3 regions of the Arthrobacter sp. Hor0625 genome follow, and region 3 is predicted to be linked to each of the others. Evidence: predicted binding sites of a transcription regulator. Region 3 holds the regulator's gene; each other region holds the start of a gene.
What was found. Region 3 encodes HrcA, which represses chaperone genes, less so after heat shock. Its sites were predicted from a motif close to TTNGCACTCGNNNNNNNCGAGTGCNAA; they were not measured.

Region 1 (10,185 bases), 760 kb from region 3:
TGCCCCTGGATGGACAGCGACCAGAAGTGCTGGAGCGGACTGGCGCCCGAGTGGTCCTGGGCGTAATAGTCCACGGCGGAATCGGCGAGCAGCCAGTTCTGCCGGTAGAGCAGCGAGGCCCAGGCCTGGTCCAGGATGTCCGCCCAGCGGCTGGCCGGCAGGATGGCCCAGGTGCCGATCAGGACACCTAGGACCACGACGACGACGGCGGGCAGCAGCCGCTTGAGCAGGTGCAGCCAGTGGTGCAGGAGCCGGAGCGGCTTGCCGGATTCGACCTTGCGCGCGAAGCTGAGCGTCATCAGGAAGGCCGAAATGAGCAGGAAGATGTCGACGCCGCCGGAGACCCTGCCCAGCCAGACGTGGTAGGTCACGACCATGAGGACAGCCAGCGCGCGCAGGCCCTGCACCTCGGGGCGGTAGCCCGATTTGCGGCTCGCCGGAGAGCCCGCCGGGGCGGCGGGCGGGCTGGTTATGGTTCGCTCGTTCGTCACTTGGGATCCTCCAGGCGGCTTCCAAAGCATCAATGTTACCGAACCGTAATCTTGTCCGCCAACTCGCGGTCTCGAATTCACGGCCCGGCCGCGACGGAAGGATGAGGCGCGGCGCCGCTAGTCTGTTACGAGTCGAAGGAGGCCGCGCGTGATCGTGCAGGTACGCATCTGTGTCCCGGAAGAACTGTCCGCCACCGTGGTGGAGAGTTGCTCGGGTGCGCCCGGGGTGGCCGAGGTCGCCCTGCATCCCGGCGCGTCGGTGCTGCCGCCGGGCGACGTTGTCCTGGTCTTCATTGCCCGCGAGTCGGTCGAGGCGCTGATCGAGAAGCTGCAGTCCCTTAATGTCCAGCGGAGGGGGTCGGTCTCGGTCACCACTCCCGAGTTGCTGCTCTCCGACCGCGCGGACCGGGCAGTGGCGGCGGCTCCCGGGGAGGGCGCTGATGCCATGGTCTGGGATGAGGTTTCCCGGCAGACCGGCGAGGATTCCCGGCTCACCTGGAGCTACCTGGCGTTCCTGGTCCTGGCGACGCAGCTGGCCGCGATCGGCATCGTCACGGATTCCACCATCGCCATCGTCGGCGCCATGGCGGTCGGCCCCGAGTTCGGGCCCCTCGCTGCCCTCGCCGTCGCGCTGGTCCGCCGGCAGTGGCGGCTGGGCCGCCGCGCGGCGGTCGCCCTGGGCGTGGGTTTTCCGATCGCGATGCTGGCCGCAGCCCTGACCGCCTGGCTGTCCGTGCCGCTAGGGCTCTTCCCGGCGGACACGCTGGACCGTGGCTCGGCGGTGGAGTTCATCTACCACCCGGGGCCTTACTCCGTGATCGTGGCCCTGCTCGCCGGCGCGGCGGGCATGCTCTCGGTGACCAGCCGGCGGTCCACCGCCCTGGTCGGGGTGTTTATCTCGGTGACCACCGTTCCGGCGGCCGGGTTCGTCGCCGTGGCCCTTGTCCTGGGCGAATACCAGAAGGCTGCCGGATCGGCCCTGCAGCTGCTGGTGAATCTGGTGGGGATTACGGCCGCGGCGGTGGCAGTGCTGCTGTTCTTCCGGTTGAGGCGGCGGTCTCCGGCTAAGTCCAGCCGGTCGGCTGCCTGAGCCGCGGGCCGCGAGAACACCGGTGGATCGTCCGCCCGCTCACAACCGCCGCTAACTACAGTGCAGGCGAGTTTTCAGTAGGACGGCGCAGGCCCCTGTGCCTTACCTGCCGTCATTTCCAGCCCGTCACACTGAGCAGTCGTTCCGCAAAGACAGATGACATAGACGCGACGTATGTCCGAGTGAGGTGGTTGTTGTCGAGATAAACAAAGGTGTTGCCCACCGCCCCGGGGCAGCTCGACCCATCGCAAATCATGTCCGTCATGTCAACCGTGGACAGGCCGGGGACCCGACCCTGCAGAGCAGCAAGCGGACTGCGAGCCGCCAGCACGTCGGCTTTGTCGCGACGGCAGTCAGGACTGTCGGCTCCTTGCTTCGCCACGCATTCGGCCATGTTGAAGTCGAACCGCGGGTTATCCCTGATGGCAACTACCTCGACCTGGCGCTCATGCCAAAAGCGCGCGGTGGACTCAAGGCCCGGAATGAGTTTCTCCGCAGGAGATGATGGGGACGCAGCGGTTCCCACGGTGATGACGGCATCCGGAGGGTTGGCAGCCGCTTCGTCCCTGACAGCAGCATTGAACTTCTCGCAGTCCGTGCCCGATTCATTGGCGATGACACTGAACCGGCACCCGCCCTTGAGGATCGCATAAACCCGCCATCCCTGCTTGCTGGCAACTGCGTCAATGGCGGGCAGCCACTGCTCGGCGTGCGAATCCCCGACTACAAGAAGAGTCTTGGCGTCGGCGGGACCGTCGTTCTGGCTGCAGCTCTTGTGCAGCGCCGCATTGGACGGCTGCAGGTCTCCGCTGCATGGCTCGGCCAAGCTGGCCCAGTCCTTGGCTACCATCTCAGGAGTCGGCAGGATCGGGGCATCGCTGTCGGCCTTATCGACGAAACCAGGCACTAGGGCCATCGCTCCGGGGTTATTCCTTTGCGCCTGCGCTAGCACGGCCTGGGTCGCAAGGTGCTGCTGCAGTTGCACGGCACCCAGTGGCACAGCGACCACTGCCAAGCAAAGAACCACGGCCGCCGCTGCCCTGCGCCTCTGCGCTTCCGGCCAGGCCCAGGAGCGCCAGGGACGCTCGACGAAGCGGGTGGTGAAGAAAGCGAGTCCCAATGACACCGCGATGATGGCGCTGCCGGAAAGCCACCCTGCGTGCTCCTTCCCACTCCATGCCAATGCCAGCACAAGTACGGGCCAATGCCATAAATACAACGCGTAGGAGTTGTCACCCAGTTTTACGAGCGGCCGGGAGCTCAGGAAGCGGTCGACCCCCCAGCGACTGCCGGTTTGCCCGGCCACGACGACACAGCTTGCGGCCAAGGTCGGCCAGAGTGCCACAAAACCGGGGAAAGCCCCCTCCACGTCGAGGATGAAGCCGCAACTAACCATCGCAAGGACGCCCACCCAGCCAAGGATGACCCGCATCCGCTTTGACAGGAAGGCTAGCGTCGGTAAGAACAAGGCAAGGAGCGTGCCCAGCGCGAATTCCCAGAGCCTAGCGCCTGTGTCGAAATATGCCTCGGACTGATTTGTCGCCGTATAGAAGATGGAAAAGGTCAGAGATGCTACGAATATGCCGGCAAAAACGAGGCGGAGAAGCGCCCTGTAGCGAAGGCCAAACTTGCGGGCGACAACGGCGCACCCTGCAAAGATGAGCGGCCAAAGGATGAAGACCTGTCCTTGAATGGACAGCGACCAGAAATGCTGCAAAGGGCTCGCCGATGCGTGGTCGGCTGCGTAGTAATCCACTGCTGCGTTCTGGAGCAGCCTGTTCTCCGCATAGAACAGCGATGCCCAACTTTGCGAGATCACATCCGGGAAGCGAGTGCGGGGCAGGACAAAATAACTGACTGCCAAGGTGCCTAGAATGACGACCGCTGCGGCCGCAAGGAGCCTGCGGAACAAATGCAGCCAGTGCTTGATGAGGTCCAAGCGGGAGCCGCGATCGTAGCGCCCCACGAACTGGAGGGTCATCAAGAAGGCCGAGATAAGAAGAAACACGTCCACGCCACCGGAGACGCGTCCAAACCACACGTGATAGGTGACAACCATGAGCACCGCGAGTGAACGCAGGCCCTGGATTTCAGGCCTGAATTTTGTCCCGGCTGCCCGAGGGGGCTGGTGGCTGGTCTCCCGCGGCAGGACGAGCGTTCCCGCTCCAGACATACGAACTCCCGTAATAAAGACTCTAGACAACCAGAGCCACTATACAGACCCCGCCTCGCTGCGTCCCTAATGGGTGACGACCGCCGATGACTTCCGACCCTTTGGAGAACGATTTCGCCACGCAAAAAGGACCGGACCAGCGCTGGCGCTGATCCGGTCCTCTGCGGTGCGGAGACCTTAGTGCTGGTGCCCGGCGTGTTCGTCCTCTTCGGCCGGCTTCTCCACCACGAGCGTTTCCGTGGTGAGAACCAGCGCGGCGATGGACGCCGCGTTGCGCAGGGCTGCACGGGTGACCTTGACCGGGTCGATGACGCCGGCCGAGATCAGGTCCTCGTATTCGCCGGTCTTGGCGTTGAAGCCCTGGTTGACCGCGGACTCGGCAACCTTCGCCACGACGACGTACCCGTCGAAACCGGCGTTCTGCGCGATCCAGCGCAGCGGCTGGGTCAGCGCGCGGCGGACAATGCCGACGGCGGCAGCCGCGTCGCCTTCGAGCGCCTGGACGGCCGGATCCTCATCGAGTGCCTTGAGGGCGTGGATGAGGGCGGAGCCGCCGCCGGCCACGATGCCTTCTTCGAGGGCAGCGCGGGTCGAGGACACTGCGTCCTCGATGCGGTGCTTCTTTTCCTTCAGCTCGACCTCGGTGGCAGCGCCGACCTTGATCACGCCGATGCCGCCGGCCAGCTTGGCCAGCCGTTCCTGCAGCTTCTCGCGGTCCCAGTCCGAGTCGGTGCGGGACAGCTCGGCACGCAGCTGGGCCACGCGGCCCGCGACGTCCTCCGCCGAACCGGCGCCGTCGACGATGGTGGTGTTGTCCTTCGTGACGGTGATGCGGCGGGCGGTGCCGAGCACCTCGAGGCCGACGCTGTCCAGGCTGAGGCCCAGTTCCGGGGAGACAACCTGGGCGCCGGTGAGGGTCGCGATGTCCTGCAGCATGGCCTTGCGGCGGTCACCAAAACCGGGGGCCTTGACGGCCACAACGTTCAGGGTGCCGCGGATGCGGTTGACGATCAGCGTGGACAAGGCCTCGCCGTCGACGTCTTCGGCGATGATGAACAGCGGCTTGGAGCTCTGCAGGGCCTTTTCCAGCAGCGGCAGGAATTCCTGGACCGAGGAGATCTTGCCCTGGTTGATCAGGATGAGGGCGTCTTCGAGGACTGCTTCCTGGCGTTCCGCGTCGGTGACGAAGTACGGGGAGAGGTAGCCCTTGTCGAACTGCATGCCCTCGGTGAGGACCAGCTCGGTCTGCGTGGTGGACGACTCTTCGATGGTGATAACGCCATCCTTGCCGACCTTGCCGAAAGCCTCGGCCAGGAGCTCGCCGACCTCTTCGCTCTGCGCCGAGATGGCGGCGACGTTGGCGACCTGGGTGCCTTCGACCGGACGGGCGTTCTCCAGCAGGCGGGCGGCGACGGCCTCGACGGAGACCTCGATGCCACGCTTGATCTGGCCGGGAGCGGCGCCGGCGGCAACGTTGCGCAGGCCTTCCTTGACCAGGGCCTGGGCCAGCACGGTGGCGGTGGTGGTGCCGTCACCGGCGACGTCGTTGGTCTTGGTGGCGACCTCCTTGGCGAGCTGCGCGCCAAGGTTTTCGTACGGGTCGTCCAGTTCGACTTCGCGGGCGATGGTCACGCCGTCGTTGGTGATCGTGGGGGCGCCCCACTTCTTGTCCAGCACGACGTTGCGGCCGCGCGGGCCGAGGGTCACCTTGACCGTGTTGGCGAGCTTATCGATGCCGGCTTCAAGCGACCGGCGGGCAGCGTCGTCAAACGCAAGCTGCTTTGCCATGGTTGTGTCCTTTCAAGACAGAACCCCGCGCAGCCGTTCCGTTCAAAGCGAAGGAAAGGCGGCGCGGGGGTCCAAGAGAGTTACTTTACGACGATCGCCAGAACGTCGCGGGCGGACAGCACGAGGTACTCGACGCCGCCGGTCTTAACTTCGGTTCCGCCGTACTTGGAGTAGATGACAACGTCGCCGACGGCTACGTCGACGGGGACGCGGTTGCCGTTGTCGTCAAAGCGGCCGGGGCCAACTGCGACAACTTCGCCTTCCTGCGGCTTCTCCTGTGCGGAGTCCGGGATAACCAGGCCGGAAGCCGTGGTCTGCTCGGCTTCGAGCGGGCGGACAACAATACGATCCTCAAGAGGCTTAATAGAGACCGACACTCGGACCTCTCCTTTTCGTCAGCAAATTCATGGACTTTAAAGCCGTCGTGCCGTGGCGTACAGACCGTCGTCGCGGTGCCGGCAGCAGCCAGGCCGGTAAAGCTTCAGGTGTTAGCACCCGCCTAGGGAGAGTGCTAATGACGACTCTATGTAAGGAGTTAGCACTCGGTCAAGGTGAGTGCCAGCAGTTCGTCCATGGTGAACGCCCCCTCCCCCGCCGGACATGCCCGTCACCCGGCCAACCCGGTGGGCATGCCGCGTTGTGCCCACGCCCTGCCCCTAAGGATGGGCATGTCCGTCGGACCGGGTGTCCGCGGGGAAGCGGCAACTATTGGGTATGTCCTTCCCTGGGCGCAGCCGGTGGGCATGCCGCGTTATGCCCACGCCCCGCCCCTAAGGATGGGCATGTCCGTCGGACCGCCGGGGTCAGCCGCCGGCGAGGTCGTCGAAGTTGACGTCGTCGCCGTCGTCGCGGCCGGACGTGCCCCGGGTGCGGTACAGCACCGCAGCACCGGCGACGGCGGCCGCTGCGCCGAGGATCAGGAAGACGATGCCGCCGACGCGTGCCGCAGCGTAGGTGTCGCGGATGGAACGGGCCTCATCGGTCGCGTCTGCCACGCTTTTGCCGCCGACCGAGTAGACGGTGGCGTTGAACGAGTCCAGGAAGAAGATGATGACCAGCAGCGCCACGCAGACGACGGCGACCACGCCGCCGGCGATCAGCGCCGGGCGCGCGAACCGGGCGGCGCCGCGGGGCTGCCCGGCCGGTTCCGCCACATTGTCCCGGGTGCCTGCCGTGCCCACATTTTCACTCTTCCTGCCATCCATGCCGTCCACCCTATCCGGGACGCCGGGCCCGCCGGCCTGAACTACGCTTGAAGGCATGGCTGAGACGACGCAGGACCAGATCGCCCCGCTGCTGAATCCGGAGGGCTGGGAACTGCTGGCCTCGCTGGGACCGTACCGCGAGGACGAGGCCTTCCGGCTGAACGCCTCGCTGCGGAAGGCCGGGCACTCCCCCGAGCTGGTCTCCGCTGCCCTGACCCAGTCCCGGCTCCGGACCAAGGCGGAAGCCAAGTTCGGCGAGTTCGCCCGGCAGATGATTTTCACCCGCGCCGGCCTGGAGCAGGCCACCCGGCTCAACGTGGCGGCGCGGCACGCCCAGCGTTTCGCCGAGGCCGGAATCGGTCACGTCGCGGACCTGGGCTGCGGGCTGGGCGCGGACGCGATGGCCTTCGCGTCCCTGGACATCACGGTCACCGCCGTGGAGGTGGATGAAACCACTGCCGCCTGCGCCACGATGAACTTGATCCCGTTCCGCAACGCCACCGTGGTCCACGCCGACGCCGCCGCGGTCCCGCTCGACGGCGTCGACGGCGTGTGGCTGGACCCGGCCCGCCGCACCACCTCAAGCTCCGGTACCAAACGGCTCTGGGACCCGGAAGACTTCTCCCCGCCGCTGTCCTTCGTCGAAGGCCTCGCCGCCTCCGGCCGCGCCGTCGGCGTCAAGATGGGCCCGGGCATGCCGCACGCCGCCATCCCGCAGGACTGCGAAGCGCAGTGGGTGTCCGTAGGCGGGGATGTGACCGAGGTGGCGCTGTGGTTCAACGCGGTGCGCCGGCCAGGCATCCGGCGTGCCGCGCTGGTGCTCGGCCCGCAGGGCGCAGCTGAACTCACCAGCACGGAGGACTTCGACGCCGGTCCGGCCGCACCCGTCGGCCCGGTCGGGGGCTATCTGTACGAGCCGGACGGGGCCGTGATCCGCGCCGGCCTCGTCGCCGACGTCGCACTCCAGCTGGGCGGGCACCTGCTGGACGAGCACATTGCCTACATCTGCGCGCCGGAGTTGCGGGAGACTCCGTTCGCCCGCGCCTACGAAGTCCTTGAGGTGATGCCGTTCAACGTCAAGGCGCTCAAGTCCTGGGTCAGGGAGAACGGCGTCGGCGTCCTGGACATCAAGAAGCGCGGCGTCGCCGCCACACCGGAGGAACTGCGCAAGCAGCTGCTCCCCGGTGGCCGGACCGGCAAGGACGCGGCCAAGAAAACGGCCACCCTGGTCCTGACCAGGATCGGCGAGGAACGGGTGGCCATCTCGGTGCGGCCAGTCGGGCCGGCGTAACCTGCCCGGCGGATTCCGCGGCAACGGGCGGAGCTACTGCGCCCGCATAAAGTTCTCCGCCGCGCGCACCTGCTCCGCCGTGGGCCGGATGCCGGTGTAGAGCACGAACTGCTCCAGCGCCTGGATGGTTGCGACCTCGGCGCCGGTGATCACCTGCTTCCCGGCGGCCCGCGCGGCCCGGATCAGGGGCGTCTCGGCGGGCAGCGCCACGACGTCGAAGACCACCTTGGCCGCGTCCACCGCCGGCTGCGGGAAGGACAGCGCCTCCGCGTCGGGGCCGCCGGCCATCCCCACCGGGGTGACGTTAATGAGCATGTCCGCCGTACCCTCGCCGGCCGCCGGGAAGTCCGCACGCCAGTGAAAGCCGTACTGGTCGGCGAGCGCCCGGCCCGCCTGTTCGTTGCGGGCGATGATGGTGACGTTGCGGAAGCCGGCGTCGCGCAGGGCCGCCGCGGTGGCCTTCGCCATCCCGCCGGCCCCGGTCAGCCAGACCGCGTACTCGACCGGGACCGCATTGCGCTGCAGCAGTTGTTCGATTGCCGTGTAGTCAGTGTTGTAGGCCGTGAGCCGGCCGCCGTCGTTGACAATCGTGTTCACCGACTCGATGGCCTTCGCGGACGGGTCCATAGCGTCGACGAGCGCGATCACGTCCTCCTTGTAGGGCATGGACACGGCGCAGCCCCGGATGCCCAGGCCCCGCACCCCGGCGATGGCCTGGCTCAGGTCCGTTGGCGCGAAGGCCTTATAAATCCAGTTCAGTCCCAGCTGCTCGTACAGGTGGTTGTGGAAGCGGGTCCCGTTGTTGCTCGGCCGGGCCGACAGCGAGATGCACAGGGTCATGTCTTTGTTCAGGATGGGCACAGCACCATTAAACGGCACCCCGGCGGCCGTGACGACGCGTGACCGGCCGCCGTCAGCGGCAGCCGGACCCCGGCGCCTGGCGGCCGACGGCGACCGGCAGCTTTCCCGGGGCCGTCGCCTTGCCCGCTAGGACGGCCAGCAGGGCGTCGAAGGCCTCCTGGCTGCGGCCGTACAGAGCCACCTTGGTCCGGGCCGCGGACTTCTCCAGCGGCCACGGCGCGTCCAGCGCGACCGCCACGCTCCCGGCCGCCGGGGCGCCGCGGTAGCCGATCAGTGTCACGAGCGGGCCGGCGCCCAGGGCGATCCCGGCCCGGCGGGCGGCCGCGGCGAAACGGGCACGGTCCTGGGACGTGCCGCCGCCCACCCGGACGCTGGCCGGAACAAGCGGTCCGCGGCAGGGGCCGGCGAGCACGGTGACCGCCTGCTGCGAGACTTTCCGGGACAGCGCCGAACCGCTGCCGGGCGCCGCGCCGCGGGGCGGGTGGCTGCGGCCGCGCCAGAGCTGCATGGTGGCCACCCGCGTGGCTGCCTCCTTCAGCCGGGCCGCGGGCAGGGACCCGTTCTGCACGGCCGTGACGATCGCCGCATGCGCGGCCTCCGCCGAGGCCGGCATCAGCAGCAGGTCGGCCCCGGCGGCCAGGGCCAGCGGGGCGGCGGCGTCGCGGGGGTACTGCTGCGCGATGGCGCCCATGTTGAGCGCGTCGGTCACCGCGACCCCCTTGAACCCCATCCGGCGCAATTCCCGGTAGGAGGCTTTGGACACGGAGGCGGGCACCCCCGGTTCCAGGGCAGGCACGGCGATGTGGCCGGTCATGACCATCGGGAGCCCTGCGTCGATGGCGGCCTGGAAGGGCTTCAGGTCCCTGGCGCGCAGCTGCTGAAGGCTGGCGGGCTGGACCGGCAGCGCCCGGTGTGAATCGGTCGACACGGAGCCGTGGCCGGGGAAGTGCTTGGCCGCCGGCAGGACGCCTGCGCCGAGCATGCCCTTGGAGAAAGCGATGCCGACGGCGGCGGCGGTGTCGGCGTTGCCGGAGATGGACCGCGCGCCGATGGTGGGGTCGGCCGGGCCCATGGTGACGTCCGCGGCCGGGGCGAAGTCGAGGTTGAAGCCGAGACCGGCCAGTTCCGCGGAGAGGGCCCTGCCCGCATCGGTCGCCAGGGGACGGCTGCCGGCGGCGCCGTAGCTCATCGGTGCGGGCCACTCGGTGAGCGGCGCGCGCAGCCGGGCGACCACACCGCCTTCCTGGTCGACGCCCACCATGCCGGGCCAGCCGCGGCCGCCGGCG
Region 2 (10,185 bases), 1.2 Mb from region 3:
CCCTGATGGAAGCGCAGGCGCCACTGGGCGCCGTCCAGGACCCAGAGGGAGCTGTGCAGCACCGCCCCGGCCCGGGTGTGGGTGCGGTAGGTCAGCAGCACGGAGCTGTCGCCGACGCGGTCGGCGGACAGGAGCTCCAGTTCGGCAGGGCTTCCGGGGTTTCCCTCCAGCGCCATCAGCATCTCGTCGCGGGACCAGAAGCGTCCCGAGCTGCCGATCTCGGTGAAGTCCGGGTGCAGCAGCACCGAGGTGCGGCCCAGGTCGGAGCGGGTCCCGGGGAGCAGCAGTTCGCGCTCCAGGGCCTCCACGATCAATTCGGGCAGTTCATCCGCCCCGGCGGGCTGCGGCAGCGCCTCGTCCTCGAGTTCACTGAACAGGTCAGGTTCGGCCAGGAGTGACGTCCCCCCGAACAGGGTGGGCGCCGCCGCCGGCTGTCGGGCGTCGGAGCGAGTCGGCCGGGCCGCTGCCGCCGACATCACGGGCTGGGGAGCGTGGCCCGCAGCGGGCGCCGCAGGGTCGCCGGCGCGGACAAAGCCGGGGCCTTGCCGGACAGCCACACCTTGCTGATAGGCGGTGGCGGCGGCCCGGGCACGGTCGTCCGCTGCCTCGTTGAGGTCATGGCCGGCATGGCCGCGGACCCACTCGAAGGTGTACCTGCGCCCCGCAAGTGCCTGGTCGATGTCCTTGAGCAGGTCGACGTTGAGCACCGGCTTGCCATCGGATTTCCGCCAGCCTTTACGCTTCCACCCCGGCATCCACTTCGTCACCGAGTTGATGACGTACTGGCTGTCGCACAGGATGTGCAGATCCTCGTCCGGCAGGTGGGCCGTGGCGCGGAAGAGGTCCAGGACCGCCATGAGCTCACCCTGGTTGTTGGTCCCGTGCGGCCATCCGCCGGCCCGCCAGCAGTCGTCATTCACGTACCAGGCCCAACCGGCCGGGCCTGGGTTTCCTAAAGCCGAACCGTCGGCTGCTGCTCTAATCGTCACTTCACTATCCTGCCAGACCCCGCCACCCAACGCTCCCTCACATCCGGCCCCCTCCCACCCAACGCTCCCTCAGATCCGGCGCCCGCCCACCCAACGCTCCCTCAGATCCGGCCCCCTCCCGCCCAACGCTCCCTCAGATCCGGCGCCCGCCCACCCAACGCTCCCTCAGATCCGGCGCCCTCCCCCCCAACTCTCACTCACCTCCGCCGCAAACCTGAGGGAGCGTCCACTCAACCCCGACCAAACCTGAGGGAGCGTCCCCTCAACCCCGACCAGACCTGAGGGAGCGTCCACTCAAACGCCGTCAGACCTGAGGGAGCGTTTGGGTTGGAGGCGGGGTTAAATGCCGGCGGCGGCCCCACCCGCAGGTGGGACCGCCGCCGTCGTCGAACTGGCCGTCGCTGACGGAACCGTCAGCTCAGGAGTTCAGGGCTTGGTAGCCGGGTGGTTAGAAACCGCCCATGCCGCCCATGCCGCCCATGTCGTCGCCGCCGCCCATCGGGGCACCGGCCTTCTCGGGCTTGTCGGCCACAACGGCCTCGGTGGTGAGGAACAGGCCGGCGATCGAGGCCGCGTTCTGCAGGGCAGAGCGGGTGACCTTGACCGGGTCGTTGATGCCGGCGGCCAGCAGGTCGACGTACTCGCCGGTGGCTGCGTTCAGGCCGTGGCCTGCGGACAGGCCGCGGACCTTGTCGACCACGACGCCCGGCTCGAGGCCGGCGTTGAAGGCGATCTGCTTCAGCGGGGCATCGATGGCGACGCGGACGATGTTCGCACCGGTGGCTTCGTCGCCTGCGAGCTGCAGGTTGGCGAAAGCCTTGGCGCCGGCCTGGATCAGGGCCACGCCACCGCCGGCGACGATGCCCTCTTCCACAGCAGCCTTGGCGTTGCGGACGGCGTCCTCAATGCGGTGCTTGCGCTCCTTGAGCTCGACCTCGGTTGCGGCACCGGCCTTGATGACTGCAACGCCGCCGGCCAGCTTGGCCAGGCGCTCCTGCAGCTTCTCGCGGTCGTAGTCGGAATCGGAGTTCTCGATCTCGGCACGGATCTGGGAGACGCGGCCGGCGATCTGGTCGGCGTCGCCTGCACCCTCGACGATGGTGGTCTCATCCTTGGTGACAACGACCTTGCGGGCCTTGCCGAGGAGTTCGAGGCCGGCGGTCTCAAGCTTGAGGCCGACTTCCTCGGAGATGACCTGGCCGCCGGTGAGGATGGCGATGTCGGCCAGCTGCGCCTTGCGGCGGTCGCCGAAGCCCGGGGCCTTGACGGCGACGGACTTGAAGGTGCCGCGGATCTTGTTGACGATCAGGGTGGCCAGGGCCTCGCCCTCGATGTCCTCGGCGATGATCAGCAGCGGCTTGTTGGACTGCATGACCTTCTCGAGGACCGCAACCAGTTCCTTGACGTTGGAGATCTTGGAGTTGACGATCAGGATGTACGGGTCCTCGAGGACCGTTTCCTGGCGCTCTGCGTCGGTGACGAAGTAGGCGGAGATGTAGCCCTTGTCGAAGCGCATGCCCTCGGTGAGTTCCAGCTCGAGGCCGAAGGTGTTCGACTCCTCGACGGTGATGACGCCTTCCTTGCCGACCTTGTCCAGGGCTTCAGCAATCAGCGCGCCGATTTCGTTGTCGCCGGCGGAGATGGACGCGGTGGCGGCGATCTCTTCCTTGGTCTCGATTTCCTTGGCGGAGGCCAGGAGCTCGCGGGTGACCGCGTCAACGGCCTTCTCGATGCCGCGCTTGAGGGACAGCGGGTCAGCGCCGGCCGCGACGTTGCGCAGGCCTTCCTTGACGAGGGCCTGGGCCAGCACGGTGGCCGTGGTGGTGCCGTCACCGGCGACGTCGTCGGTCTTCTTGGCGACTTCCTTGACCAGCTCGGCGCCGATCTTCTCGTACGGGTCGTCCAGTTCGATCTCCTTGGCGATGGAAACACCATCGTTGGTGATCGTGGGGGCGCCCCACTTCTTTTCGAGGACGACGTTGCGTCCACGCGGGCCGAGGGTGACCTTGACGGCGTCGGCGAGGATGTTCAGGCCCCGCTCAAGACCGCGGCGTGCCTCTTCATCAAATGCAATGATCTTGGCCATAACGGCAGTAGTCCTTTCGGGACAGTCGTTAAGAATGAACCGTGGCTTTGGTGCCCGCGACGGACGATCCCTGCCCGGCAGCCTCTGTACGCCGCCGGGCCGGGGATCTCACCCCAGCCAGGTATTTCTTCGCTCCCGGCCCCTTCCGCCGCCCCGCCGCCGCCGGCGAAACCGGGCGTCGTCTTAGCAGTCAGTACTCGGGAGTGCTAAGTCAATAATTAGCACTCCCCCGGGGAGAGTGCAAGCAGTGGCCGGCGCGGGGGCGGCCCTGCCGGGCGCGCTTCGCTAGGAGCGATCAGGAAGCGCTGCTGCGGGCGGTTTCCGCGCCCGTCATCTTGGCCGAATTGTCCGGGCCGAACGTGTAGATCATGTACGCGGCAGCGGTGACGTCGCCGTTGCTGTCGAAGTTGACCGGGCCGGACTCGCCGTCGTAGTCGGGCCGCTTGTCCCGGCGCAGGACGTCCAGGCACTCCTGGTAGCCCTTGCAGGCCAGCGTTTCCCCGGAATCACCGCCGCCGTTAGGGACCGATCCGCCGGAGACGGCGAGAAGCTTCGAGGCGATGGAAGCCCCGGCGTCGTCCTGGGCCGCCGCGGCCGCGATCGCGGCCAGGTTCACGGCGTCATAGGTCTCCGCCGCGTAGGCCATGTCCTTGAGCCCGGGGTCGACGGCCACGAGTTCGGCCTGGAAGTGCGCCGAGGGGAAAGTCCCGGGCAGGAGACCCCGGGCGCCGTCCAGGGCTTTCGACCCGAGGCCGGCACCGTACTGGTTGACGGCCCCGTCGCTGAGGATCAGTTTCGACCCGGCCAGGCCGGCGTTGTTGAGTTCGGCGATCGCGCCCTGGGCCCCGCCGCGGGCCACGAGCACGACGGCGTCCGGGGCGGCTTGCTTGGCGGTCGCGGCAGCCTGCTGCGCCTGGCCGGGTTTGAACTCGGCGTCCACCGAGGTGCCCAGTCCGGCGGCCTTGGCGGCCGCCGACACGGCGACGGAGACGTCCTTGCCGTAGTCGCCTTCCTCGTGCACCACGGCTATCGTCTTCGCGCCGCCGTCCTTGGCCAGCTTGACCAGGACCGAGGCCTGGGCGATGTCCGCCGCGGCGGTGCGGAAGTAGTAGCCGCCGCTCTTGTAGCTCGTGAGCCCCGGGGCGGTGTTGGCCGGGGAAATGACCGCCACCTTGGCCCGTGCCAGCACGTCGATGGCGTCCGCTGCGCGGCTGGAGTCGGTGGGTCCGATCACGACGTCGGCCTTGGCCGCCACGAGATCCCGTGCCCGGGCGCCGGTGTCGGTGCCGATGGCCTCCGGCAGGAGCTCCACCGGCTTGCCCTTGTGCCCGCCGGCGGCGTTGATTTCCTTGACCGCGAGCTTCGCCGCCGCCAGCTGGGATGCGTTGAGGAAGTCCTGGTTTCCGGTGTTGTCCAGGATGAGGCCGATGCGCAGGATGCCGTCCCCGCTGGCATCCACTGTCGCCACCCGGGCGTTGCCGGCCGGGCCTGCGCACGCGGCCAGCGACGCTCCGGCCAGGAGCGCGACGACGGCGGCTGCCGCGGCACGCGCCGGACGGCGGCCTGCGGCCAGGCCGCGGGCGGCCCCGCGCGCCCTGGCGCCGGCTGGCTCGCGGGACGGTACTGCTGCGAGCGGCACTAGGCGGGCCTGACGTTCTCGGCCTGCGGACCCTTGTCCCCTTCGCCGACTTCCAGCTCCACGCGCTGGCCCTCGGCCAGGGAGCGGTAGCCGTCGGCGACGATGGCTGACCAGTGCACGAAGACGTCGGCGCCGGAGCTGTCGACGGTGATGAAGCCGTAGCCCTTCTCGGCGTTAAACCACTTGACGGTCCCCAGTGCCATGTTTTCCACGCTTTCAGCTAGCTTGCTCCCGGACCACCCCACTGTGGCCCGGGGTTGCGGAACGAAGTCCGCAGCCACTCTAACCGGCGCCCACGGTCCGGGCGCCGGCGTCGGCGCCGATCCGCCGCGAAAGTTATTCACGCGTAACCGGGCACCGTACCGCGGCGTTACTGGAAGCCGGGGCCGAGCACGACGACCAGCGGCATCTGGAACTCCGCCGAATCCACCACGGTGCCGATCCCGAGCAGGGCCGCCAGCGCTTCGGCGTTAGCCTTCTGCGCCGGACCGCTGTAGTACACGACGGAGGTCTGCTGCGGTGCGCCGCCCCAGTTGGCTACCGGGCCTGCGGCCCAGCCGTCCGCGGTGACGGTGGACCCGACGCGGCCGGCGAGGCCCGGCGTCGTGGTTCCGTTGTAGATCGCCACGGGCTGGGTCTTGTCGACGCCGGCTTCCGGTGAAGCGGTTGGCGTCGTGGCCGTTGGCTTGGGGCTGGCGGTGGGGCTGTTGCTCGCCGTCGGGCCGCTGCTCGCGGTCGCGCCCGCGGTGGGCGCCTGGGATGCGGTGGCGTTGCTGGCGGCCTGGTCAACGGCGACGGCGGCGGGGCCGGAGCCGGCGAAACCCAGTTTGGGCAGCAGGAGGAAGGCGAACAGACCGATCGCCAGGGCCACGGCTCCCACCGCGAGGATGGGGCCCAGGCGGCGCGTTCCGGCCGCCGCGACGGCCCGGTGGACCCCCTGGCGCGTGGAGGTCTCCGGGACCCGATCGAATTCGTCCCGAGCGTATTTGGTCATGGTAAAACGACGTCCTTGCTGATTTTCTGGCTGGGGTCCGACGCCGGACTCCGCGCGGATTTTCCGCGCTTCCGGCCGGACCTGACGCGTGTCTACGCGTCCGAGCCCAAACGGCGTGCAGTACGGGCACGTTGTCGTGACGTACGTAGTCTACGCAATCTCTTCACGAGCATGGGATCGTGGGCCAGCGCCGCCTCGGTGTCGATCAGCGCGTTCAGGAGCTGGTAGTAGTGCGTGGCGGAGAGGTCGAAAAGCTCCCGGATCGCCTGTTCCTTGGCGCCGGCGTACTTCCACCACTGGCGTTCCAGGGCCAGCATCTGCCGGTCCCGGCTGCTCAGCGGCGAGTCGGCCGCGTCCGTCTGCGCTGCGGCGTCCTCCGCCGGCAGGTACTCGGATGCTGCTTCAGCCACTGCCGCTCCCCCGTTTATGCCAATAGGTCCGCGTTGTATTTTACGGCTGAATAACAGGCTTGTCATTTGCCGGTCCGCGCCGGCGGCCCGCGGGCCTGCGAGAATGGGACGGTGCTGGACCCCTACGACACCGATGCGCTCTTCTCCCTCGCCCCCGGACCCGGCGGCCCGGAAGGGACGGCGTCGACAGATTTTGCGGCCATGGCTGCAGCGCCGTTGGAGGACCTCGTGGCGCCGGATTGGGCCGTGGTCCTGGCGCCGGTGGAGGCGCAGCTGCGCTCGGCCCTGCGGTTCTGTGCCGACGAGGCCGCGGCCGGCCACGCCGTGCTGCCAGCGGCTTCCAGCGTGCTGCGGGCCTTCCGGCAGCCGTTCTCCGAGGTGCGGGTCCTCGTAGTCGGGCAGGATCCCTACCCCACCCCGGGGCATGCGATCGGACTGGCCTTCGCTGTGGACGGCACGACCCGGCCCATCCCGCGCAGCCTCGCCAACATCTACAAGGAACTGGAGGCGGATCTGGGGCTACCGGCGCGGGTCCACGGGGACCTGGGCCGCTGGGCCGAGCAGGGGGTGCTCCTGCTCAACCGGGTCCTCAGCGTGCGGGCCGGCGCCGCCGGTTCGCACCGCAAAAAGGGCTGGGAGGACGTGACCGCCGCCGCCATCACGGCCCTGGCCGACCGGCGCAACGAGGACGGCAGGCCAGTGCCGCTGGTGGCGATTCTCTGGGGCAAGGACGCCGAAGGGGTACGGCCGCTGCTGGGCCAGACCGCCGTGCTCGCCAGCGCCCACCCCAGTCCGCTCTCCGCTGCCCGCGGCTTCTTCGGTTCCCGGCCCTTCAGCCGCGCCAACGAACTGCTCACCGAGCAGGGCGACGGCGCCGTCGATTGGGAACTGCAGCCGCTGCCCTGACCGGTTTCTTGGCTAGGCTTGGCTGCATGACTTCCGTTCCCGCCGCCACCTCCGCCAACCGGAACTCCCGGCCGCAGACTACCCTCACGGTCCTGCGCCGCGAGCAGCTGTCCCCGCATATGGTCCGGATCGTGGCCGGCGGACCCGGCTTCGCGAGCTACGTCAACAATGCCTACGTCGACCGGTACATCAAGATCGCCTTCCCGCAGCCGGGCATCGACTACCCGCAGCCGCTGGATCTGTGGGCCGTGCGCGAATCCCATCCCCGCGACCAGTGGCCCCACACCCGGACCTACACCGTCCGCTGGGTGGACGAAGACGCCGCGGAGCTCGCCATCGATTTCGTCATCCACGGCGACGAGGGACTCGCCGGCCCGTGGGCCGCCTCCGCCCGGCCCGGGGACGAGCTCATCTTCACCGGCCCCGGCGGCGGCTACAACCCCGACCGGACGGCCGACTGGCACCTCTTCGCGGGCGACGAGTCGGCCCTGCCGGCCATCGGCGCGGTCCTTGAAGCGCTCCCGGCGGACGCCCGCGGACTGGCCTTCCTTGAAGTGGACAGCGAGGCGGACATCCTGCCGCTTGAGGCGCCTGCCGGCGTCGAACTCCGCTGGCTCCTGCGGCGGGGTGCCCCGGCGGGCGGGGCGGACCTGCTGCCGGAGGCGGTCCGGACGGCATCGTGGCCCGACGGCAGGGTGTCCGTCTTCGCCCATGGGGAACGCGGCTACATGAAGGCCCTGCGGCAGGTGTTCTTCGCCGAGCGCGGTCTCGAACGCGGACAGGTCTCCCTGTCCGGATACTGGGCGCGCGGCCGCGTGGAGGACGACTTCCAGGCCGAGAAGAAACTCCCGATCGGAAAGATCTAGGCCTAGCGGCGCCGTGCCCGGCGCCGCTCGTTGCTGGCCAGGCTGCGGGTCAGCGGCCGGGCGAGCGTGTCGCCCAGGACAATGCCGGCGGCCACTCCGAGGACGATCGCACCGGCGCTGAGCATGCCGCCGGCGCCCATCAGGATCTCCGATTCCTCGATCGTCAAAACATACATCGACCGGAATATGGTCAGGCCCGGCAGCAGGATCAGCGCCGCGGGCACGGCGACCACCAGCTGCGGGGCGCCCATCCGCAGCGCCACGACGCGGGCCAGCAGGCCGATCACGACGGCGGCCACGGCCGGTGCGAAGCGGGGCCCGATGCCGACGGCGGTGCCCCCGATCAGGGCCAGGTGGCCCACCACGCCGACGGCCGCCGTCGGAAGCAGCAGCTTGGGCGAGGTCTGCTCGGTGACGCCGATCGCGACGACGGCGATGGCCACCAGCGGAACGAGCAGCCACAACGGATACCGGGGCGGGAATGTTTCCGTGACGTCGATGGACTGCATCCCCGTCATCGCGCCGACGACGAAGCCGACGGCGATCCCGGCGACGAGCGCGCCGAAGGTGAGCATGGTGGAGAGGAACCGGCCGGCGGCGGTCACCGGGAAGCCGTTGATCGCATCCTGCACGGAGGAGACGAGCCGTCCGGTGGGCAGCAGCAGCAGGATGCCGCCGACCACGACGATGGCGGGCGCGATATGGATTCCCAGTGGGTCGCCGAACCGCCACAGCAGCAGGGCGACGAGGGTGACCACGAACGAACAGGCGGCCGTGATGAAGAAGTCCGGGGTGCGCCAGCGGCCCAGCTGCCGGGCGAGCAGGCTGACCAGCAGGTTGGACAGGAACGCGATCCCGGAGGCGGCCAGGCCGCCGCCGAGCACGCCGACGAACACGGCGGAGAACACGCCGAAGGCCACCGTGACCATCCAGCGCGGGAACGGCTTCGCGCTGTGGGTGATGTCTTCGAGCCGGCGTACCGCTTCCTCGCGGCCGACCCCGCCGGCGACGATGTCCGTAACCAGCTGATGGACTTCGGCAAGGCCGGCGTAGTTGTTGGTCCAGGACCGCACCACGCGCAGCAGCGAGATGGGCGTCTGATCCTTGGGGGCGTAGTTGATGGCCACCGACTGGTTGGTGATGTCCACCTCGATGTTCTTCAGCCCCAGCGCCGCGGTGATCGCGATGATGCTGGTTTCGACCTCAAGGGCGCCGGCACCGTACCGGAACATCGCTTCGGCGAGCTTCAGGGCGAAGTCGATCGTTTTGCGGGCGGAGGCATCCACGCCGCCGACCTGGATCATCGGGTTGGCGTAGGGGCTTCCGGCGAGGCGGTCCACGATGCTCAGCGGCGCGGTCGGGGGATTCTCGCCCTGGACGAGCCGGCGGAGCATGCGTTTCGCTGCGACGTTCTGGCGGACCTGCAGCGGGGACATCGGCTGGGTCCGGGGCAGACCGTCGGTGTGGGGCCCGCGGCGGCCGTCGGGTGGGTTTGTCATTCCGGCCTCCTCACAAATCTGGCTGGCGGGCGTCTAGTAGAACTGCTGGCCCGTGCGCCGCGTGTACAGCTGGCGGGCGACCCGCTCCCCCGCGGCCGTCCAGGCCTTGTACTTCAGCGGGCTGAGCACCTGGTCGTAGCATCCGACGAAGTCGGTCACGGTCTTGCTGAAGCTGGTCTTGAACAGGCCCAGCCCGTGGAACGGGTTGGAGGTGTCCTTCAGCTTGTCGCTGGGCGGGGTGCCGCAGAAGTCGTACTCGGTGCACCCCAGTTCCTTGAGCTGGTTGATGGCGGTCCACTGCACCAGGTGCGAGTCACCGTACTGGCTGCGCTTCTGCAGCGAACCGCCGTCCTTGTAGGTGCCCTTGCGGCCGTAGTTGATGACGAACGCCCCGACCGACGGGACACCGTTTTCGTAGACAAAGAGGAGCCGGCCCTGGCCGCGGTCGAGGAAGTTGGTCCAGAACTGCCGGTAGTACTCGTACTCCCGGACCCGGACCTGCGACTTGGCCTCCACGGTGGTCGTCATCAGCGCGTACATGGCGCGGAAGTTCTCTTCGGTGGGCTCGGCGTTGTGGACTTCGACGCCCTCGCGGATGGCGCGGCGGACGGCATTGCGGCCGCGCGAGTGCAGGTTGCGCAGCAGCTGGTTCTCCTGCGGGGAGATGTCCAGCAACGCGGTCGAGTCGTTGGGCTGCAGGTTGGGGGTCTTCACCAGGCCCGCGCCTTCGAGGACCCGGCGTGCGTCGTCGGAGAGCACGATGTCGGGTTCGATCTTGATCGCGAAAACGCCCAGC
Region 3 (9,418 bases):
TGACCCGGTTCCTTTGTGCCTCGTCCCAGATGCTGTAGGCGTTGACGATGTCCCCGACGAGGCGGTGGCGGACGACGTCGGAAGCGTCCAGGACCGAGAAGTTGACGTCCTCGATGCCGTGCAGGATGTCCTCGACGATCCGCAGCCCCGAACGGGTGCCGAAGGGCAGGTCCACCTGGGTGATGTCACCGGTAACCACCATCTTGGAGCCGAACCCCAGGCGGGTGAGGAACATCTTCATCTGCTCGGGGGTGGTGTTCTGGGCTTCATCGAGGATGATGAACGCATCGTTGAGCGTCCGGCCGCGCATGTAGGCCAGCGGCGCCACCTCGATGGTCCCGGCGGCCATCAGCCGCGGGATCGATTCGGGGTCCATCATGTCGTGCAGCGCGTCGTAGAGCGGGCGCAGGTACGGGTCGATCTTGTCGCTGAGCGTGCCGGGCAGGAACCCCAGCCGCTCCCCCGCCTCAACGGCGGGGCGGGTCAGGATGATCCGGTTCACTTCCTTTTGCTGCAGCGCCTGCACGGCCTTCGCCATGGCCAGGTACGTCTTGCCGGTGCCGGCCGGCCCGATGCCGAAAATGACCGTGTTCGCGTCAATCGCGTCGACGTAGTTTTTCTGGTTCAGGGTCTTCGGCCGGATGGTCTTCCCGCGGCTGGAGAGGATGTTGTGGGTCAGGACCTCCACCGGGTTCTGCAGCGACTGGCTGCGCAGCAGCGAGACCAGCTGCTGCAGCACGGCTGGGGTGACGACGGTGCCGCGCGCCACCAGGCCGCGCACCTCGGTGAGCAGCCGCATGATGCGGGGCACCTCGGCGGCCGGACCGTTGATGGAGAGTTCATTCCCGCGGACATGGAAGTCGACGCCGGGAAACTGGGTTTCGATGAAACGCAGCGCCTCATCGTGGCTGCCCAGGGACTGCACCATCTGGTCGGAGTCGTCGAACAGGACCACTTCCGTCCGCAGGCCTGGGAGGGAGTGGGGGAATTCCCCTGCGGTGCGCTCGCCCGCGCTGTTCCGGGCCTTGCCGTTGGCTGCTTCAGTCATAGTGGTGGCCCGCGGGCCTCTGGTCCCCTCCAGTTCGAAATTTCCCGCCGCGCCGGGTAGTTTGCGGCTTCTTACATCTTACGCCAGCGCATCCGCCGTCCCGCGACACGAGGAGCCGCAACAACAGAGCCGCATCGCCGGAGCCCGCGCCAACAGAGCCCCCGACACCAGGGGCCGCACCGCCGGCGGCGGGCCGTTTGGTATCAACTTCATATCGTCCTCATATCGTTCCCGTTGCAGTTCGCCGCGAGGCGCCGAATCCCGGCCGGGACCTCCTGCCGCTGTGGGATGCTGGATTCGGTCCTGCCGGGGAAGCCGCCGGCGCCGGGCCCCATTCCGCGGGAGCCGCCCCAGGACCGCACAGCGAAGGGACCGCACCATCAGCCAGCGTGGACAAAACCTCACGGCAGCAGGCCGGCGCACGCGCCGCACCCTGCTGCTGCTGGTACTGCCCGCTGCCCTGGCCCTCTCCGGCTGTGTGGCCACCCCGCAGCCCGGGATCACGAATTCGAACACGCCCTCACGCACCGTGCCGGGCCCGACGGCCGGCGTCGCCACCACGAGCGCACCGCTGGAGTCCACCCAGGCCTCCAACAAGGCCCCGGTCTACTGGATCGGTCGCAGCAATGACAACGTCTTCCTGTACCGGGAGTTCCGGGACGTTTCCGAGGACGACAACCCGATCACCCGCGCACTGCGGGTGATGATGTCCCAGAAACCGCTCGACCCGGACTTCTTCACCCCGTGGCAGAACCCGAAAATGCTGGCCACCTCGATTTCCGGCAAGAACGTCATCACGGTGGATGTCTCCGCGGACGCCTTCAACAGCAACCTCGACGCCGACATGGCCGAACGCGCCATCCAGCAGCTGGTGTACACCGCCACGGCCGCCGGCGCCAGTGCCGGCCTGACGGACACCGGGCAGCAGATCCAGGTCGTCGTCCTGGTCGACGGGCACACCGACTATGTGGCCTTTAACCGGGTGCGGCTCGGCTCGCCGACCTCGCGCAGCGTCGGAATGGTGGCCCCGGTCTGGATTATCGATCCGCAGGAGGGCACCGAACTGGCCGACGGCGCCGTCAAGATTTCGGGCCGGAGCACCGTGCCCGGAGGCAAACTCCGCTGGGAGCTGCTGCGCACGGACGGATCCGCCAAAACCCCCTACCTGAACGGGACGATCACGGCCGCCAGCGGGGCGGACCAGGCCGGGATGTTCAGCCTGAGCGTCAACCTGGGTCCCGGCAGCTATGAGGTCCGGGTGTCGCAGGTCGATCCCGCCGGCAAGGTCAAGGACCTGAACGTCGACACCCGCGGCTTCACCGTCAAGTAGGCCCGTCAGGCAGGCCGGTCAAGCAGGCCGGGCGGGGTCATCGCCCGCAGCCTTCCCGAAGGAAAAACCCCTACCAGCGTCCGAGGATGTCGCTGGCGAGCACCGTCGCGGCGGGGCCGGCCGTGGAGGACCGCAGCACGTGGTGGCCGAGCAGCGCCGTGACGGCACCCGCGCCGCAAAGCCGGGTGACCTCGCGGGGGCTGATCCCGCCCTCGGGGCCGACGATCAGAAGCACTTCGCGGACGCCTGCCGCCCCGCTGCCGTGGGCCCATCCTTCGAGTACCTGGCGCAGCGGCCGCACCGCGTCCTCGTGCAGGATGACGGCCAGGTCCGCGGCGGCAACGGCGGCCTGCAGCCCGGCGCCGTCGACCGCGGGGCGGACCTCGGGGATCCAGGCCCGGCGCGCCTGTTTGGCGGCCGCCGTGACCACCGACTGCCACTTGGCATGGGCCTTCGCGGCACGTTCGGGCTTCCAGCGGACGATGGAGCGCTCCGCCTGCCACGGAACGACGGCGTCGATTCCCAGCTCCGTAGCGGTCTCCGCGGCGAGCTCGTCGCGGTCCCCCTTGGCCAGGGCCTGCACCAGGACCAGGCGGATGTCGGGCCGGGCCTCCGTGCTGACCTCCCGGCACTCGACCGTCAGTTCCTGCCCGGCGACATCGGCGACCGTGCCGGTCAGCCGGGTGCCGGCGCCGTCGGCGAGGTCGACGGCCTCCCCGACGGCGAGGCGCTTGACGGTCACCGCGTGGCGGGCCTCCGCGCCGTCGACGACGAACGTCGTGCCGGGGGCCTGGCCGTCGAGGGCGCCTGCCGGGGTGAAGAAGACCGGGTTGCTCACCGCTACAGGTTACCGAGCCGGTCCCGCCACTTGGCGAAGACACCGCCGCTGGCAGCGAGCTTGCCCTCGGTGAACTGCTCACCGCGGAGTTGGGCGAGCCGGCGGAGCAGGTCCTCCTGCGCGGCGTCGAGCTTGGCGGGGGTTTCCACCTGGAGGTGGACCTTCAGGTCCCCTCGGCCGTAGCCGCGCAGGTGGGTGACGCCGAGGCCGCGGAGCGTGATGACCTCACCGGACTGCGTGCCGGCCTTGACGTCGATTTCCTGCTGGCCGTCGAAGGTCTCCAGGGTGACCTCGGTGCCCAGCGCGGCAGCGGTCATCGGGATGTTCAGGCTCGCGTGCAGGTCGTCGCCTTCGCGCACGTAGGTCGGGTCGTTGTTGACCCTGATCTCGACATAGAGGTCGCCGGAGGGTCCGCCGGCCGGTCCGGCCTCGCCCTGGCCGGAAAGCTGGATGCGGGTGCCGGTGGCGACGCCGGCCGGGACCTTCACGGTGAGCGAGCGGCGGCTGCGGATGCGGCCCTGCCCGGCGCACTCGTTGCACGGGTCCTTGATCACGGTGCCGAAGCCTTCGCAGCTGCCGCAGGGGGCGGTGGTCATGACCTGTCCCAGGATGGACCGGACGGCCCGCTGGACCTGGCCGCTGCCGCCGCAGATGTCGCAGCGCTCCGGGTGGCTGCCCTCGCGGCAGCAGGACCCCTCACAGGTGGGGCAGGTGACCGCGGTGTCGACCTCGATCTTCTTGTTGACACCGAAGACCGCGTCACGGAGTTCAATCCGGACGCTGATCAGGGCATCCTGCCCGCGGCGTACCCGCGAGGCCGGGCCGCCCTGGCCGGCTCCGCCGCCGAAGAAGGTCTCGAAGATGTCCTGGAACGCGAAGCCCTGGCCGGCGTAGCCGCCGCCGAAGCCGTTATCCGTGCCGTTCTCGTTGCCGGTGGTGTCGTAGACGCGGCGCTTCTGCGGGTCGGAGAGCACCTCGTAGGCGTGCGTGACGGCCTTGAAGCGCTCCGCGACGTCCTCGCCGGGGTTGACGTCCGGGTGCAGGGTGCGGGCCAGCTTGCGGTAGGCCTTCTTGATCTCTTCGCCCGTGGCTTCACGGGAAACTCCGAGAACGTCGTAGTGGCTGCTCAAAGTGTGTATCTCTTCCTGGTTGTACTGCCGGTAACGGGCAAAGAAGCGGTAAAGGTCAGGGGCGCCGCGCCGGGCCGGTCAGGGTCCGAGGATCCGCGACAGGTACCGGGCCACCGCGCGGACAGCGGCCATGGTGGTGGGGTAATCCATCCGGGTGGGGCCGAGCACGCCCACCTTCGCCGTCGCATCCGGGCCGTACCCGGTCGCGACCACGGAGGCCTCGGCCAGGCTGTCGTAGGGGTTTTCCCGGCCGATGCTCACGGTAACGCCGCGGGGGTCCTGGGCCATGTCGCTCAGCAGGCGGAGCATCACCACCTGCTCCTCCAGGGCTTCCAGGACCGGGCCGATGCTCAGCGGGAAGTCCACGTTGGAGCGGGCCAGGTTCGCGGTCCCGGCCATGACCATCCGTTCCTCCCGGCTGCTCAGCGCCAGCGACTCCAGCCCGCGGGCCAGCGCCTGGGCGGCGCCGCGGCGCTCCGGCGGGCAGCCGTCGACCACGGCCGGCAGCGACTGCGGCAACAGCCCCAGCGGAGTCCCGGACAGCCGGGCCAGGAACTGGGTGCGGAGCCCGGCCAGATCCTCGTCCCCGAAATCCTGGCCGACGTCGATCACGCGCTGCTCGACCTTGCCGGTGTCCGCGATCAGGACGGCGAGCACCTTGCGCGGGGCGAGCAGGACGAACTCGATGTGCCGGACGCGGGCCCGGCCCAGGAGCGGGTACTGCACGACGGCGACCTGGTTGGTCAGCTGCGAGAGCAGGCGCACGGTCCGGTCCAGCACGTCGTCGAGGTCATCCGACCCTTCAAGCAGCGCCTGGATGGCGCGGCGCTCGGCCGGTGACAGCGGCTTGACGGCCGAGATCCGGTCCACGAAGAGGCGGTAGCCCTTGTCCGTGGGAATCCGGCCGGCGCTGGTGTGCGGGGCGGTGATCAGTCCTTCGTCCTCCAGCGCGGCCATATCGTTGCGGATCGTGGCGCTGGAGACACCGAGGTGGTGCCGCTCCACGAGCGCCTTGGATCCGACCGGCTCGCGGGAATGGACGTAGTCCTCCACGATGGCGCGCAGGACTTCGAGTTTGCGTGGCTCGCTCACGCTCCACCTCCAATTCGACGCGTATCGCTCCGCCGGCGACCGGCGGTTAGCACTCGACATGCCCAAGTGCTAACCAGTCTAATATGAGTCGCGCCGTTGTTAGCATTGGATTCGCTGCGGGCGTGAACTGCGGGGCCCGGATTTAGCGGGCACACCGCGGCCCGCGTGCCGTTTCCCGTAGTTCCCGAGCGCAAAGCAGTGTGTAGCAAATGTCATACCAAAATTGGGGCCCGCAGGAGCTCTCCGCGCCCGCCAAGGCCCAGCTGCCCGAGGTACCGGTGGAACGGGGCATGGTGCTTGAGGATGCGCAGTCCGGCTGGGTCGGCGCCGTCACCCGGGTGGAGAAGTCCGGCGGCATGCACGTGGTGGCGCTCGAAGACCGGCGGGGAAAGACACGGTCGTTCCGCCTGGGTTTCGGCTTCCTGCTGGAGGGCCGGCCGATCCGGCTGATGCCGCCGGCACCGCGCGCCGCACCGGCCGCCGCTGCTGCCGGGCGCACCGCCTCCGGGTCGGTGCGGGTCGAAGGCCAGCGCGCGCAGGTCGCCAAGGCCAGCCGGATCTGGGTGGAGGGCAAGCACGACGCCGAACTCGTCGAAAAGGTCTGGGGCGATGACCTGCGGGTGGAGGGCATCGTCGTCGAACCGCTGCACGGCATTGACGACCTCGCCGGAGCCGTCCGCGACTTCCGGCCCGGACCCGGCCGGCGCCTGGGCGTCCTGGTGGACCACCTGGTGCCCGATTCCAAGGAGTCGAGGATCGCCGACGCGGTCATGGCCTCCCCGGGCGCGGCAGGCAACGTGCTGATCGTCGGCCACCCGTACGTGGACGTCTGGCAGGCGATCCGGCCCGCGGTTCTGGGCATCGAGCAGTGGCCGGTGATTCCGCGCGGGGTGGACTGGAAGACCGGCATCCTGACCGCCTTCGGCTGGCCGCACAGCACCAAGGAGGACATCGGCCTGGGGTGGCAGAAGCTGCTGGGCGCGGTGCGCACTTACGCGGACCTGGAGCCCTCGCTGCTGGGCCGGGTGGAAGAGGTCATCGACTTCCTCACGGTGCCCTGACCGCCGCCTCGTGCGTCGAACCGCGGCGGGAGCAAGTATTCTTGGTACGGCGGCTGCAGCCCTTTGCTGCGGCCGTGGCTCGTACAGGCACCATCGCTCCACCGCAATCCAAAGGACTCAACGTGGCAGAAGACGCACGCGAACACCCGGACCACCACGCAGGCCCTGAGCGGCCCCAGTACCATGGCGTGCCGGCGAACGCACTGCCGCTGACGGCCAGCGAAGACCGCCAGTGGGCCACCCTCGCGCACTTCGGCGGGATCCTCGGGTGCATCCCGGCGCTGCTGATCTATCTGATCTTCAAGGACCGCGGCCCCTTCACCGCCCAGGAGTCCAAGGAAGCGCTGAACTTCACGCTGCCGCCGACGATCGCCGCCGTCGTGGCCAACCTGCTGGTCTTCGTGCCGGTGGTGGGGAACATCTTCGCCGTGCTGGCCACCGTCATCTGGATCGCCCTGGCCTGCTTCTCCGTGGCCGCCGGAATCCACGTCAACCGGGGCCAGCCGCACCGCTACGAGTACAACCTGCGCTGGATCAAATAGCGCGAACGTACACTTCAGGCCCAACCGGGCCGGAGCGTCCGCGCCGTCCGGCCGGCGAACTTAGTCCGGCAGGATCCGGCGCACCACGGCGTCCGCGAGCAGACGGCCCTTGAGCGTGAGCACCAGGCGGCCCTTGAAGGCCTGCTGCGGTTCCACCAGGCCGTCGGCGATCAGCCCGGCGACGGCGTGCCGCCCGGTGTCCCCCAGGCCGCCCAGCCCGGTGATCTCCAGTCCGGTCACCAACCGGGCTTCGAGCATGACGCGTTCGACCTCCCGGGTGGCGCTGTCCAGGGTTTCCCGGCCGGCTGCGGGTGATGCTCCGGTGGAGATCCGGCCCGCGTAGGCGGACGGGTGCTTGACGTTCCACCAGCGGACGCCGCCCACGTGGGAGTGCGCGCCCGGGCCGATCCCCCACCAGTCGTCGCCGCGCCAGTAGGCCAGGTTGTGGCGGCAGGCCTGCTCCGGGGTCCGGGCCCAGTTGCTGACTTCGTACCAGCCCAGCCCGGCGGCGGAGATGAGTTCGTCGGCCAGTTCATATTTGGCGGCGTGGTCGTCGTCGTCGATCCCGGGAACCTCGCCGCGGCGGATCTGGGTGGCGAGCTTGGTGCCCTCCTCGACGATCAGCGCGTAGGCGCTGATGTGGTCCGGGCCGTAGGACAGCGCCGTCTCCAGCGAATGCCGCCAGTCCAGCAGCGACTCCCCCGGGGTGCCGTAGATCAGGTCCAGGCTGACAGCCAGCCCGGCGTCGCGCGCCCACTGGACGGCCTGCGGTACCCGGCTGGGCGTGTGGGTGCGGTCCAGGACCTTGAGAACGTGCGGCACGGCCGACTGCATGCCGAACGAGACCCGGGTGAAGCCGGCGTCTGCGAGCAGCTGCAGGGATTCCGGCGTGACCGAGTCAGGGTTCGCTTCCGTGGTGACCTCGGCGCCCGGCTCCAGCCCCCAGGTGTCGATGGCGGCGCCCAGGATCCGGGCCAGGTCCGCGGCCGGCAGCAGCGTAGGCGTGCCGCCGCCGAAGAACACCGTGGCCAGGCGGCGCTCGGGCAGCCCCGAGGCCCGGAGCGCCCTGCCGGCAAACTCCACCTCCGCGACGGCGGTGCCGGCGTAGGCATCCTGCGAGGCGCCGCCGCCCAGTTCGGTGGCGGTATAGGTGTTGAAGTCGCAGTAGCCGCAGCGCACGGCGCAGAACGGGATATGGACGTAGAGCCCGAAGGCCCGCTCAGCGGCGCCCTCCAGCGCCTGGGCGGGCAGCAGCCCGTCCGACGGCGCCGGGTCGCCGAGGGGTAGTGCGCTAGGCATGGCTACTTCTTGGCCTTGTCCTTGGACTCTTCGGTGGTCAGGGCGGCGATGAACGCCTCCTGCGGCACCTCGACCCGGCCCACCATCTTCATGCGCTTCTTGCCTTCCTTCTGCTTTTCGAGCAGTTTGCGCTTTCGGGTGATGTCACCGCCGTAGCACTTGGCCAGGACGTCCTTGCGGATCGCGCGGATGCTCTCACGGGCGATGATCCGGGAGCCGATGGCGGCCTGGATCGGCACCTCGAACTGCTGGCGCGGGATGAGTTCGCGCAGCTTGCCGGTCATCATGACCCCGTAGGCGTAGGCCTTGTCGCGGTGCGTGATGGCGCTGAACGCGTCGACCTGCTCGCCCTGGAGCATGATGTCGACCTTGACCAGGTCCGCGACCTGGTCGCCGTCGGCCTTCCAGTCCAGCGAACCGTAGCCGCGGGTCCGGGACTTGAGGATGTCGAAGAAGTCGAACACGATCTCGGCCAGCGGCAGCCGGTAGCGGATCTCGACCCGGTCCTCGGAGAGGTAGTCCATGCCGCCCATGACGCCGCGACGGCTCTGGCAAAGCTCCATGATGGCGCCGACGAACTCGTTGGGCGCCAGGATCGTGGCCGAGACCATCGGCTCGCGGACCTCGGCGACCTTGCCCGTGGGGTACTCGCTCGGGTTGGTGACGTGGACGACCTTCTTGTCCTCGAGCGTCACCTCGTATTCGACGTTCGGGGCGGTGGAAATCAGGTCCAGCTTGTACTCGCGCTCGAGCCGTTCCCGGGTGATTTCCAGGTGCAGCAGGCCCAGGAAGCCAACGCGGAAGCCGAAGCCCAGCGCAGCGGACGTCTCCGGCTCGTAAACCAGCGCGGCGTCGTTGAGCATGAGCTTCTCAAGGGCGTCGCGCAGCACCGGGTAGTCGGTCCCGTCCAGCGGATAAAGGCCGGAGAAGACCATCGGCTTCGCATCGGCGTAACCGGGCAGCGACTCGGCCGCGGGCTTGGCCAGGTTGGTGACGGTGTCGCCGACCTTGGACTGGCGCACGTCCTTCACACCGGTGATCAGGTAGCCAACCTCGCCGACGCCCAGGCCCTTCGAGG

Region 1: groES (co-chaperone GroES) is a predicted target of HrcA. The motif match lies at 6,078-6,104, and genes of this name have one in related genera.
Region 2: groL (chaperonin GroEL) is a predicted target of HrcA. The motif match lies at 3,259-3,285, and genes of this name have one in related genera.

Annotation. Positions count from the first base shown of each region.
Region 1 is NZ_CP199586.1:2,173,774-2,183,958, reverse strand. It holds gene ACTWLI_RS10120 (acyltransferase family protein) at 1-521, opposite strand, end outside; gene ACTWLI_RS10115 (DUF389 domain-containing protein) at 640-1,581, shown strand; gene ACTWLI_RS10110 (acyltransferase family protein) at 1,694-3,754, opposite strand; gene groL (chaperonin GroEL) at 3,932-5,542, opposite strand; gene groES (co-chaperone GroES) at 5,623-5,919, opposite strand; gene ACTWLI_RS10095 (hypothetical protein) at 6,346-6,723, opposite strand; gene ACTWLI_RS10090 (THUMP-like domain-containing protein) at 6,803-8,038, shown strand; gene ACTWLI_RS10085 (shikimate 5-dehydrogenase) at 8,072-8,899, opposite strand; gene ACTWLI_RS10080 (glycoside hydrolase family 3 protein) at 8,952-10,185, opposite strand, start outside.
Region 2 is NZ_CP199586.1:679,060-689,244, forward strand. It holds gene ACTWLI_RS02970 (RNase H family protein) at 1-989, opposite strand, end outside; gene groL (chaperonin GroEL) at 1,438-3,075, opposite strand; gene ACTWLI_RS02980 (ABC transporter substrate-binding protein) at 3,371-4,648, opposite strand; gene ACTWLI_RS02985 (cold-shock protein) at 4,714-4,917, opposite strand; gene ACTWLI_RS02990 (LytR C-terminal domain-containing protein) at 5,085-5,708, opposite strand; gene ACTWLI_RS02995 (DUF3263 domain-containing protein) at 5,801-6,118, opposite strand; gene ACTWLI_RS03000 (uracil-DNA glycosylase) at 6,233-7,024, shown strand; gene ACTWLI_RS03005 (siderophore-interacting protein) at 7,051-7,890, shown strand; gene ACTWLI_RS03010 (threonine/serine ThrE exporter family protein) at 7,893-9,389, opposite strand; gene ACTWLI_RS03015 (lipid II:glycine glycyltransferase FemX) at 9,423-10,185, opposite strand, start outside.
Region 3 is NZ_CP199586.1:2,930,084-2,939,501, reverse strand. It holds gene ACTWLI_RS13545 (PhoH family protein) at 1-1,048, opposite strand, end outside; gene ACTWLI_RS13540 (GerMN domain-containing protein) at 1,527-2,378, shown strand; gene ACTWLI_RS13535 (16S rRNA (uracil(1498)-N(3))-methyltransferase) at 2,449-3,216, opposite strand; gene dnaJ (molecular chaperone DnaJ) at 3,219-4,346, opposite strand; gene hrcA (heat-inducible transcriptional repressor HrcA) at 4,425-5,438, opposite strand; gene ACTWLI_RS13520 (DUF3097 domain-containing protein) at 5,648-6,499, shown strand; gene ACTWLI_RS13515 (DUF4870 domain-containing protein) at 6,622-7,041, shown strand; gene hemW (radical SAM family heme chaperone HemW) at 7,102-8,340, opposite strand; gene lepA (translation elongation factor 4) at 8,343-9,418, opposite strand, start outside.